2 regions of the Streptomyces sp. NPDC096311 genome follow, and region 1 is predicted to be linked to the other one. Evidence: riboswitches for the same ligand, from Rfam matches in the RefSeq annotation. Region 1 holds a riboswitch; the other holds the start of a gene.
What was found. A riboswitch is a leader RNA that binds a small molecule or an ion and turns the genes downstream of it on or off. The one in region 1 is predicted to bind cobalamin.
Positions count from the first base shown of each region.

Region 2: another riboswitch for cobalamin. It lies ahead of ACIRA5_RS38935 (CbtB-domain containing protein); the one in region 1 lies ahead of ACIRA5_RS19935 (ABC transporter substrate-binding protein).

Region 1 covers NZ_JBIWFN010000007.1:240,515-245,688, reverse strand. The annotation lists gene ACIRA5_RS19945 (ABC transporter ATP-binding protein) at 72-854, opposite strand; gene ACIRA5_RS19940 (FecCD family ABC transporter permease) at 851-1,864, opposite strand; gene ACIRA5_RS19935 (ABC transporter substrate-binding protein) at 1,876-2,910, opposite strand; cobalamin riboswitch at 2,948-3,131, opposite strand; gene ACIRA5_RS19930 (cytochrome P450) at 3,211-4,386, shown strand; gene ACIRA5_RS19925 (acyltransferase family protein) at 4,387-5,174, opposite strand, start outside.
Region 2 covers NZ_JBIWFN010000019.1:151,287-156,460, forward strand. The annotation lists gene ACIRA5_RS38915 (helix-turn-helix transcriptional regulator) at 1-608, opposite strand, end outside; gene ACIRA5_RS38920 (VOC family protein) at 705-1,103, shown strand; gene ACIRA5_RS38925 (hypothetical protein) at 1,165-2,067, opposite strand; gene ACIRA5_RS38930 (CbtA family protein) at 2,413-3,165, opposite strand; gene ACIRA5_RS38935 (CbtB-domain containing protein) at 3,189-3,410, opposite strand; cobalamin riboswitch at 3,445-3,593, opposite strand; gene ACIRA5_RS38940 (MFS transporter) at 3,714-5,024, opposite strand; gene ACIRA5_RS38945 (phytanoyl-CoA dioxygenase family protein) at 5,148-5,174, shown strand, end outside.

The DNA.
Region 1 (5,174 bases):
TCCTCCGGCCGGGATGGTCGCCGCTGGCGAGATGACGAGTCGGGCCGCGCCGAGTGGGCGCGGCAGGTTCCTCAGCGGTCGGGGAGTGTTCCCAGAAACCGTATGTGGGGATGGTCGCCGGGGCCTTCGCCCGTTCTGGTGACGGTGGCGCGTACGCCGTAGACGTCGGCGATCAGGGCCTCGGTGAGCGTCTCCGCCGGAGTACCGCAGGCGACGACCCGGCCCTGCGCGAGGACGACGATCCGGTCGCAGTACATGGCCGCGAGGTTGAGGTCGTGCAGGGCGACGACGCTGGTGACGCGGAGTTCCGCGATCAGGGCCAGCAGGTCGAGCTGGTGCTGGATGTCGAGGTGGTTGGTGGGTTCGTCGAGGAGGAGTTCGCGTGGTTCCTGCGCGAGCGCCCGGGCGATGTGGACGCGTTGGCGCTCGCCGCCCGAGAGCGTGTGCCAGGAGCGGTCGGCCTTGTCGGTCAGGCCCGTACGCTCCAGCGCGGTGCGAACGGCCTTCTCGTCGGCCGGAGTCGAGGGCGACCAGGCGCGTCGGTGGGGGATGCGGCCGAGACGTACGACGTCGAGCACGGTCAGGTCGAGCTGGGTGTCGACCTGCTGTTCGACGACGGCGACGCGGCGGGCGACGGCCCGGCGGCCGAGGTCGCCGAGCGGGTGCCCGTCGAGGGTGACGACGCCGGAGGCGGGAGTGAGGACACCGGCGAGCAGACGCAGCAGGGTGGACTTGCCGGAGCCGTTGGGGCCGAGCAGACCGGTGAGGGATCCAGGCAGTGGTGTGAGGTCGACGCCGTCCAGGATCAGCCGGCCGGCGGCGGTGCGGGAGACACGGTCGGCGCCGAGCGTCATCGGTTCACCCTTCGGGTGCGGTACAGGATCAGCACGAAGCCGGGCACGCCGATCAGCGAGGTGACCACACCCACGGGCACCTCCTGCGGGTCGAGTGCGGTACGGGCCACGGTGTCGGCCCAGACCAGGAAGACCGCCCCGGTGAGGGCGGTCACCGGCAGCAGCCGGGCGTGTCCGGGGCCGCCGAGGGCGCGTGCGGCGTGCGGCAGGACGAGGCCCACGAAGCCGATCGCGCCGGCCACGCTGACGAGCGCGGCGGTCAGCAGCGCCGTGCCGCACAGGAGCACCAGCCGGGTACGGGCCACGGAGACGCCGAGGGAGGCCGCCGCTTCCGGTCCGAACGCGAAGGCGTCGAGTGTGCGCGCGTGTCCGAGGCAGACCAGCAGGACGATCGCGGGGACGGCCGCGCACAGCCATACGTCGGTCCAGTCCGCTCCGCCGAGCGAGCCCAGCAGCCAGAACAGAACGCCCCGGGTGGTCTCGGCGTCGGCCGCCGTCATCACGACGAAGGAGGTGAGCGCGGAGAACAGCTGCATGGCGGCGACCCCGGCGAGCACCACCCGATCGGTCGTGCCGCCGAGGGTGTGGCTGAGCAGCAGCACCAGGGCGAAGGAGCACAGCGCGCCCACGAACGCGCCCCCGGAGACGGACAGCGCTCCACCGCCGGCGCCCAGCACGACGACCACGACGGCCCCCGTCGAGGCCCCGGAGGAGACGCCGAGGACGAACGGGTCGGCGAGCGGGTTGCGCAGCAAGGACTGCATGACCGCCCCGCACACCGCGAGCCCGGCGCCGCAGACCGCGGCGAGCAGGGTGCGGGGCAACCGCAGGTTCCACACGATGCCGTCGCGGATGGGGGACAGCTCCGAGGTCCGGCCACCGAGGTGGGAGGCCACCGCGGACCAGACCTCCCCGACGCCTATGTCCGCGGGGCCGATGGTGATGGCCACCGCCACGGACGCGACGAGCACGGCGAGCCCGGCCGCCGCACGCATCACGGTGGAGGTCATGGCGGCGGTGGTCACCCGGCGAGCCCGTACTCGCGCAGCGCCGCGGCCACCTTCTCGACACCTTCGACCGTGCGGATGGTCGGATTCATCGCCTGCCCGCTGAGCTGCACGTACCGCTTGTTCTTCACCGCGTCCATGCTCTTGGTGGCCGGATTGGTCTCCAGGAACTCGATCTTCTTCGCGGCGGTCTCGGCGGTCTGCGACCTGCGGGTGAGGTCACCGATGACCAGGACGTCGGGGTCGCGGTCGGCGACGGTCTCCCAGTTGATCTGGGGCCATTCCTGCTTGGTGTCGGCGAAGACGTTCTTCGCGCCGAGGGTGTGGGTGATGATGCCGGGGGCGCCGCAGCAGCCCGCCATGTACGGGGCTTCCTGGTTGGCGAACCAGTAGAGGACCGTGGTGCCGGACGCGTCGATCCCGTCAGTGGCCTTCGCCACCCGTGCCTTCAGGTCCGCGACGAGTGTGGCGCCGCGCTCCTCGACGCCGAAGACCGCGGCCAGGTCGCGTACTTCGCCGTAGACCGCCTCCATGGTCAGCGGCCCGGTGCGCACGCCATCGCCGTCACCGCTGTTGTCCTTGCCCTCGCAGTCGGCGGGCGAGAGGTACGTGGGCACACCCAGCTCCTCGAACTTCTCGCGCGGAGCCACACCGCCCTTGGCCAGTGTGGAGGCGAAGGAGGCGGCGACGAAGTCGGGTTCGGCGTCGAGGACCTTCTCGAAGGAGGGGGCGTCGTCCGCGAGCCGCGGCACCTTCCCGTTGGCCTTCTCCAGGCCCTTCATGACCGGGTCGGTCCAGGTGGCGGTGCCCACCATGCGGTCGGCGAGGCCGAGGGACAGCATGATCTCCGTGCTGCCCTGGTTCAGGGACACGGCCCGCTTCGGCGCGGAGGCGATCGTGACCTTCCGGCCGCAGTTGTCGAGCGACACCGCACCGGTGGATTTCGGGGACTCGTCTCCGTCGGCGGACGAGCCGCTGCCACAAGCGGTCAGCAACAGGGCTCCGGAAAGGAGCAGGGCACAGCGGCGGGCTGGGGGCGCAACGGGCACGGGACATCCTCTGGCGTCGAGGGCCCAGGCGCGGGGCCCGTTCGTACGGTCCGCCAGCAGGTCTTCGGACTCGGGATCGGCCGGACGAGGCGCCTTCCCGGACTCCGGTCACGTATGACCGCCGTCCAGTGGCTTCGTGTTGCCCCGCCCGTCACCCTTACCGCTGCGCGTCAGCTCCGGATTCGCACCGGATTCCCTTGACTGGCCTCGGCAAATTATCACGCCCCCGTCAGCCGCGGCTTCAGCACGATTGTTAGCCTTGGCTGTGATCCAATTCCCTGTGCCCGGCCAAGGCTTGCGATGAGCGCCGTCGGCTCCTTCCCGCTCGGTGCCGCGACCACGCTCGCCGAACTCGCCGCGGATCCGCATCCGCGCCTGGCGCGACTCCGTGCCTACGAGCCCGTTTCCTGGCTGCCCGAGCTGGACGGCTGGCTGGTGACCCGCCGTGATCTCGCGCTGAACGTGATGCGGGACGCCGCGACCTTCACCGTCGACGACCCCCGGTTCTCCACCGCACAGGTCGTCGGCCCGAGCATGCTGTCCCTGGACGGTGACGAGCACGCCCGCCACCGGGAGCCCTTCACCGCTCCCTTCCGCCCCAGGGAAGTACGCGAGGGCTTCGCCTCGTTCATCGAGCGGGAGACCGACCGGCTCATCACCGCGCTGCAACCGGCGGGCGCCGTCGAACTGCGGCGTGCCTTCGCCGGCCCGCTCGCCGTCGCCGTCGTGACCGAGGCGCTCGGGCTGGTCGGCACCAGCGCGGACACGGTGCTCTCCTGGTACGACTCCATCGTGCGGTCGGTCTCGGACATCACCGCGGGACACGCGGCGGCACCCGCGGGCGCCGAGGCGTACGCGCGGCTGAGGTCCGCCGTCGAAGCCACCGTCGCCGACCGGGGCGCGGCGTCGGTCCTCGGCTCGGCCGCGGAGCGGCTGGCGCTGCCCGAAGTGGCGTCCAACGCCGCGGTGCTGATGTTCGGCGGGATAGAGACCACCGAGGCGATGATCACCAACGCGCTGCTGCACCTGCTGCGACACCCCGGCCAACTTGCCCTCGTCCGTGACGACGACGGCCTGCTGGACGGCGCGATCGAGGAATCGCTGCGCCTCGAACCCGGAGCGGCGGTCGTGGACCGGTACGCCACCCGTGACACCGTCCTCGGCCCGGCCACGATCCGTCGGGGTGAACTGGTCACCGTCTCTCTGGCCGGCGCCAACCGCGACCCGGCCGTCTTCCCCGATCCCGATCGGTTCGACGTCCGCCGCGAGAACGCGCGTCTCCAGCTGGCCTTCGCGCACGGCCCGCACTACTGCATCGCCGCGCACCTCGCCCGGCTGGAGACCCGTATCGCCCTTCAGCGCCTGCTCGAACGCCTGCCCGCCCTGCGCCTCGACCCGGCCCGTCCGGCCACTCCGCAGGGGCTGGTCTTCCGCAAGCCGCCCACCCTGCATGTGCTGTGGGACAGTCCCGCCTGATCAGCGTGACACCGGGGTGCGTCGCAGGGATCTCAGGAAGGGCCGCAGAAGCCATCGCCGGGCGGGTACCTCCACGTACTCGTACAGGAGCCAGGCGAATGCCAGGGACACCGCGAAGGCGCTGATCGCGCCGATCGGCGACGGTGTGAACAGGTGCTGTCCCGCGCGCAGCACGAGCAGGTGGACCATGTAGAAAGCGAAGGAGAGTTCACCCAGCCGGACGAGGGCCGGATGTCGCCACAAGCTGGGCAGGCCGCGCACGTCGGCGAGGGCGGCCGCGGGGATCAGACAGGTGAAACCGACCAGGGTGCAGGCGACGCAGGCGTACGACCCGCCGACCTGGGAGACCAGGAAGTAGCCGATGATCGTCAGGGCCACCGACGCCTCCAGGCCGGGGCCGCGCCAGCGGCCGAGGAGCACGAGGCGGGCGACGGCGACTCCGAGGACGAACTCCGGCAGCCGGGCGGCGGGGAAGGAGTACAGGGTGCGGCCGACACCCAGTTGCAGGTCCGCCCGGGTCAGGATGAGCACGGTCAGGACGCTCGCGCCGGCGAGCGCGGTCGCGGTGAGGGCACCGGCGTGCCGCAGCAGCAGGGCGAACACCGGGAACGTCGCGTAGAAGAACGCCTCGCACGCGAGGGACCAGCTGACGGGGTCGAGTGTCTGCCACCACGGGTACCACCAGGAGTGGACGAGGAGCAGATTCGCCGCGCTGCCGGCCGGCTTGCCCATGCCCATGACGAACATCGCGATACAGGCCGTGACCAGGTGGACGGGGTAGAGGCGGG
Region 2 (5,174 bases), on a different contig from region 1:
AGCCGGAACGTGCGGTCCTCGCCGCTCTCGGGCTCCGCACCGGTTACGTACCACCGGCCCGAGTGGACGACGAGCCCGTACGGGTGCACCGTGCGGGCGCTGTGCCGGCCGTCTCCGGCGGTGTACCGGATCGAGATCGGCCGGCGATGGCGGATCGCGTCGGCGATCGAGAGCAGGACCGCGCTCTGCGGTGCGGCTGTCTCGTCGGGCGAAGCGGTGAAGGCGAGGGAGTCGAGCACGGCGTCGAGTCTTCGGGCGAGGCGCTTGGGCAGGACCCGCCGGATCTTGGCCGTGGCCGTCTCCTGGGCGGTGCCCGTGCTCGTCGGCAGCCCGGCTCGGCGACCGGCGATCAGGCCGAGCAGCACGGCCAGCGCTTCGTCGTCGCCGAGCATGAGCGGAGGCATGCGGTGGCCGGGGGCGAGCCGGTACCCGCCGTAGCGGCCACGCACCGATTCGACGGGCACGTCGAGGTCGACCAGGTGGTCCACATACCGGCGCACGGTGCGTTCGTCGACGTCCAGCCGCTCGGCGAGTTCGGCGGCTGTCCTGGTGCCGCCCGACTGCAGGAGCTCCAGCAGGGTCAGCACGCGAGCTGTGGGCCTGGGCATGTTCAGAAGTGTCCCAGCAATACCGGGCGGAATGTGTCCGCTATCCCTCCTAGCCTACGTGCCTACGCATCCCACCGAACCCACCGGGAGATCATCGTGAACCTCGTCTCGATCCGCGTCATCACGGGCGATGTCGCACGCCTCGTCGACTTCTACGAGCGCGCGACCGGCACCCGGGCGAGCTGGTCCCACCAGGACTTCGCCGAGCTCAGGACGGCGTCGGCCACTCTCGCGATCGCCGGCATCCGCACCGTGCCGCTGTTCGCGCCTGACGCCGCCCGTCCGTCCGACAACCGTTCCGTGATCATCGAGTTCCTCGTCGACGACGTGGACGGCGTGTACGAGAACCTGACCGGCTTCGTGGAGGACTTCGTCAACAAGCCCACCACCATGCCTTGGGGCAACCGTTCGCTGCTGTTCCGCGACCCCGACGGCAACCTCGTCAACTTCTTCACCCCGGTCAGCCCTGACGCCGTCAGGAAGTTCGCTTCCTGACGGCGCCGAGGCGGGGCTGTCGGGCTGGGTTACGCCACGCAGGTGACCCCTCGCGCCGTGGTCATGAGCGGCGTGCGCGGCGAGACGCGTACACCGCCCCGGCACCGAGGGCGACCACCAGGGCCGCGCCGCCAGCGAGGGTGCCGACCGGCACGCTCGCACCCGTCTCCGCCAGCGGCGGCCCGCTGTCGCTGGGCGACGGCTCGGGGGTGGCGGGCGGCGTCGACGCCAGCGGGGGCACGTCCGGCGTCGTGGGAGGCGTGGTGGAGGGCTTGGGGCTGGTCGGAGGCGGGGTCGTCTCCTCGGCGGGAGGCTGTCCGCCCGCGGGGGTCGTGGGGGTGGCCGGGGTGGCGGGAGTGGCCGGGGTCGACTCCGACGGCGTCGGGGTGGGCGAGCCCGACGGGCCCGGGGTGCACGGCTGTTCGCCCCCGTTCCACGCCGCTATGAGGTGGTAGGGGGTGACGACGTTGTCGGGCTCGTAGGGCACGGGGCCGTGTCCCTCCCCCGTCTTCCCGTCGTAGGTGATGTCATCGCCGTACAGGTCGATCTGGCCGTAGCAGTCCGGCGTCTTCACGGTGAGCTTCTGCCAGGTCCGCTTCGCGTCGTTCGTACCCGCGACGTCGTCGGCGGTGAGGTAGACCGTGGCCTTGTCGACGAGGCTCTGGTGTCCGGAGACGTACCAGTTCGGCCCCTCGGTGGTGTATTCGGCGAGGGACACGGGGTACTTGCAGCCCTCCCCGACGGTCTGGCCGGGAGCCAGCCGGACCTGGACGCTCCCGGGAACGGTGTCCCATTGGTGGAAGCCGCCCTGCGAGGTCCAGTCGGCGCCCACGACGTTTCCGTCGGCGCCGACGATGCGGTACTGGACCGTGGCGGACTCGCACGCCCCGGCGGTCGTGGCACTGGCCACCCCCGCGCCGAGCAGGGGCACGGCGGAGGTGGCGAATGCGGTTGCGGCGAGCACAGCCAGAGTTCTGGAGTGTTGCGAACGCGACAAGATGAGCCTCGGTGAAATCGAAAGTGTGGGAGGTGATGACGCGCGAGTGACCGACGCGGACGGCGGAACCGGATGATCCGACGCAAGAACCGGCGGCAGGCATGCCGCCCAAGCCACTCGTGTCGCTTCGCCTACTGCAGACGCGGCGAAGCGAGCTGGATTCTTCCAACCTTTAACAACTCCCGTCAATTCTCCACTGGTTGACCACTTCCTCCACGGAACACACCCCGACGGCAGGGGACTTACGAGACCCCGGAAAACGCGAGAGGCCCCCGGATGGTTCCGGGGGCCTCACTCGTGTGGTGGGTCGTGTCAGCTGGGAACAACGACCCGTCCGCTCGCGGCGGCCTTCACCGGCTCGGGATTCAGCAACCGCTCGGCCAACTCGCCGAAGACCAGGCCGAATCCGCCCCACAGGACGGTCTGGATGGCCAGTGCGGAGAGACGGAACCGCCACAGCAGGGTGGCCGGGAAGTCCTTCGGCACCTCGTTGATGACCGGCAGGAACGCGTACGCCAGACCGATCACGACGGCGAAAGCGGCCACCGCGCCAACGGTGGCGTACCAGGTGCCGATCCTGGGTGCCAGCCGCTTGCCCAGGATGGTGGCGGCGATCGCGAGGAGCACGCTGAGCACCATCATCAGGAAGTACAGGGTGGTCCGCTTGCCGATGGTGTCGGGGTTGCCGACCGACGGCGGGTTGGCCGGATACTTCAGGAACGGCACGACGTACACGGCCAGCAACGCGCAGCCGGACAGCAGCAGTGCGGTCGCCCGCGGGCTGAAGCGGCCGACGCGGCCGAGCGCGAAGGCGAAGGCGAGCGCGGCGATACCGCCGAAGGCGACGCCGTAGACCAGGACGCCGGTGGCGAGACCGGCGGTGGACTGCAGGGAGCGGGAGACGATCTCCATCTCGTGCTCGTGGGAGTGGGCTTCCTCGAAGCTGATCGCGCTGTCGACGTTCGGCTCACCGAGGAAGTAGGCGGCAATCAGGGCGAGCAGGCCGGCACCGAGGCCGGCCAGCATGCCCCGCACGAGCAGATTTCTTACCGTTGCGGAGTTCATGGCAGTGCTGCGGGTCCCCTCGGTCAGTGGCAGGGGAAGCCGAGAAGGTGGCGGGCGTCGTGCACCCACTCGTGGACGTCCGAGCCGGAGACGACGGAGGTGGCGCCCTGTTCGGCACCGACGAAGTACAGCAGGACGAGCATCAGGATGCCGAAGAAGACCGCCCACGGAGCAATCACCTTGAGCGGCAGCTTCGCGGGAACGACGGGGGTGGTGGTTGTCGGCTGGGCGACGGTCTGCGCCATGGCAGGACCTCCTCGGGAGTTCGCGTCCCATCTCGGTGGTGCACTGGACGACGGCTACGGGTCTGACTCACGAGGGGTCCCAGCGGGCTGGAGCCTCTCGTTCACAGTGGCGCGACCGTGCCGGTTTCCCACCGGCTTCCGTCTTGCCGTCATCGATATCGCACCGACCGTACCGCGTGTCGGGTGCGGGGCCAAGACCGCGCCACCTGGCGTGATCTTCCTCTCGCACCAGGTGGCCGATCCCGAGTGAACAGCGGGTCAGCGGGGGCGGAACCCAGGTGAGTTCGCTCCCCGGCCCCGCTCTCAGACCGAAGGGGACCGGTCCGCGTCCTGGGACTCGGGCGTGTCCGTCGTACGACCGAGCTTCTGTGCCTCCTCCAGCGTGCGAGCCCCGCGGAGAGGGGAGAACGTGAGCCAGAAGGAGACGACGAGGTAGGAGATCCCGACGGCCCACAGGGCCGTGCCGGGTGACAGGGCGTCGGCCAGGGCACCCCCGACGAGGGCTCCCAGGGGCAGCGTTCCCAGGGCGACAAGGCGGTAGCTCGCGGTCACCGCGCCGATCTGGTGCTCCGGCGGAATGGCCTGTCGCAGGCTGACGGCGAACACGTTGAACAGTGCGACACCGAAGCCGTTCACCATCATGGCGACCGACGCGAGCACGGCGACGTACCCGCCGGCCCGGCTGACGGCGGGTACGAGCAGCAGACCGACCGCGGCCAGCACCGCACCCAGGGCCAGCACACCGCCGACGGCCCACCGCCTGGTGAGCCGGGTGGCGCAGAGCGAGCCGATCAGGGCCCCCACACTGCCGATGCCGGTGATCACGCCCACGACGGTGCCGCTCATGTCGAGATCACGGACGGCGAACACCAGGAAGACGGTCAGGAAGGCCTTCTCGTGCAGGTTCGACAGGCCGGCCTGAACACACAGGTCCCTGATCGGCCGCAGGGACCACGTGTAGCGGAGCCCGGAGCCGATCGCCTTCAGCGCCGACTCACGTGGCTGTTCGGGGGCCTTGACACCCCGCAGCAGCAGACCGCTCACGGCGGCACCGGCGGCGCACGCGGCGGCCACCGTCAGGGTCGGTGACACCCCCAACTGGCCGACGAGGAAGCCAGCCGCGGCGGGACCGGCGAGGGTGCTGACCGAATACGTCGCCTGGTGCAGGCCGTTGGCCGCGGCGATGGAGTTCAGCGGCAGGAGCCTGGGCAGCGTGGACTGGTAGGCGACTTCATAGAAGACGGTGGCGACACCGATCACGGCGGCGGCGACAACAAGTTGGCCGAAGTTCAGCCCGTCGGCCGCCTGGAACGCGGCGAGCACCGCAAGCGCGGCGCCCTGGGCGACACTCGCGGTGACGAGGGTGCGGCGCGGCGGATACCGGTCGACCATGACACCGGCGATCAGCGAGAGCACCACGACGGGGACGAACTGCACCGCCGAGACGAGTCCCACGCCCGTGCCGTCGGCATGGAGGTAGGTGACCGCGATCAAGGGTAGGAGAAAACTGGTCAGCTGTCCGCCGAAATGCGCCGAGGTTTCTCCGAGCCAGATGTTGCGGAAGTCTTTGTTGTCCGCGATCAGGATTCGAATATCCTTGTCGAATATGGCCACCGCAACCCCCGGTCAAGTCTTCATGAAAAAAATCACGGCAACGCTAGCATGGCGCACCGTGGTCCGCTAGCGTGCGAGTGGATGTCGCTGTTGCACCCCATTCACGGTAACAGGAGTCGCGGAATGTACGACCATTCAGGACTTACCGCC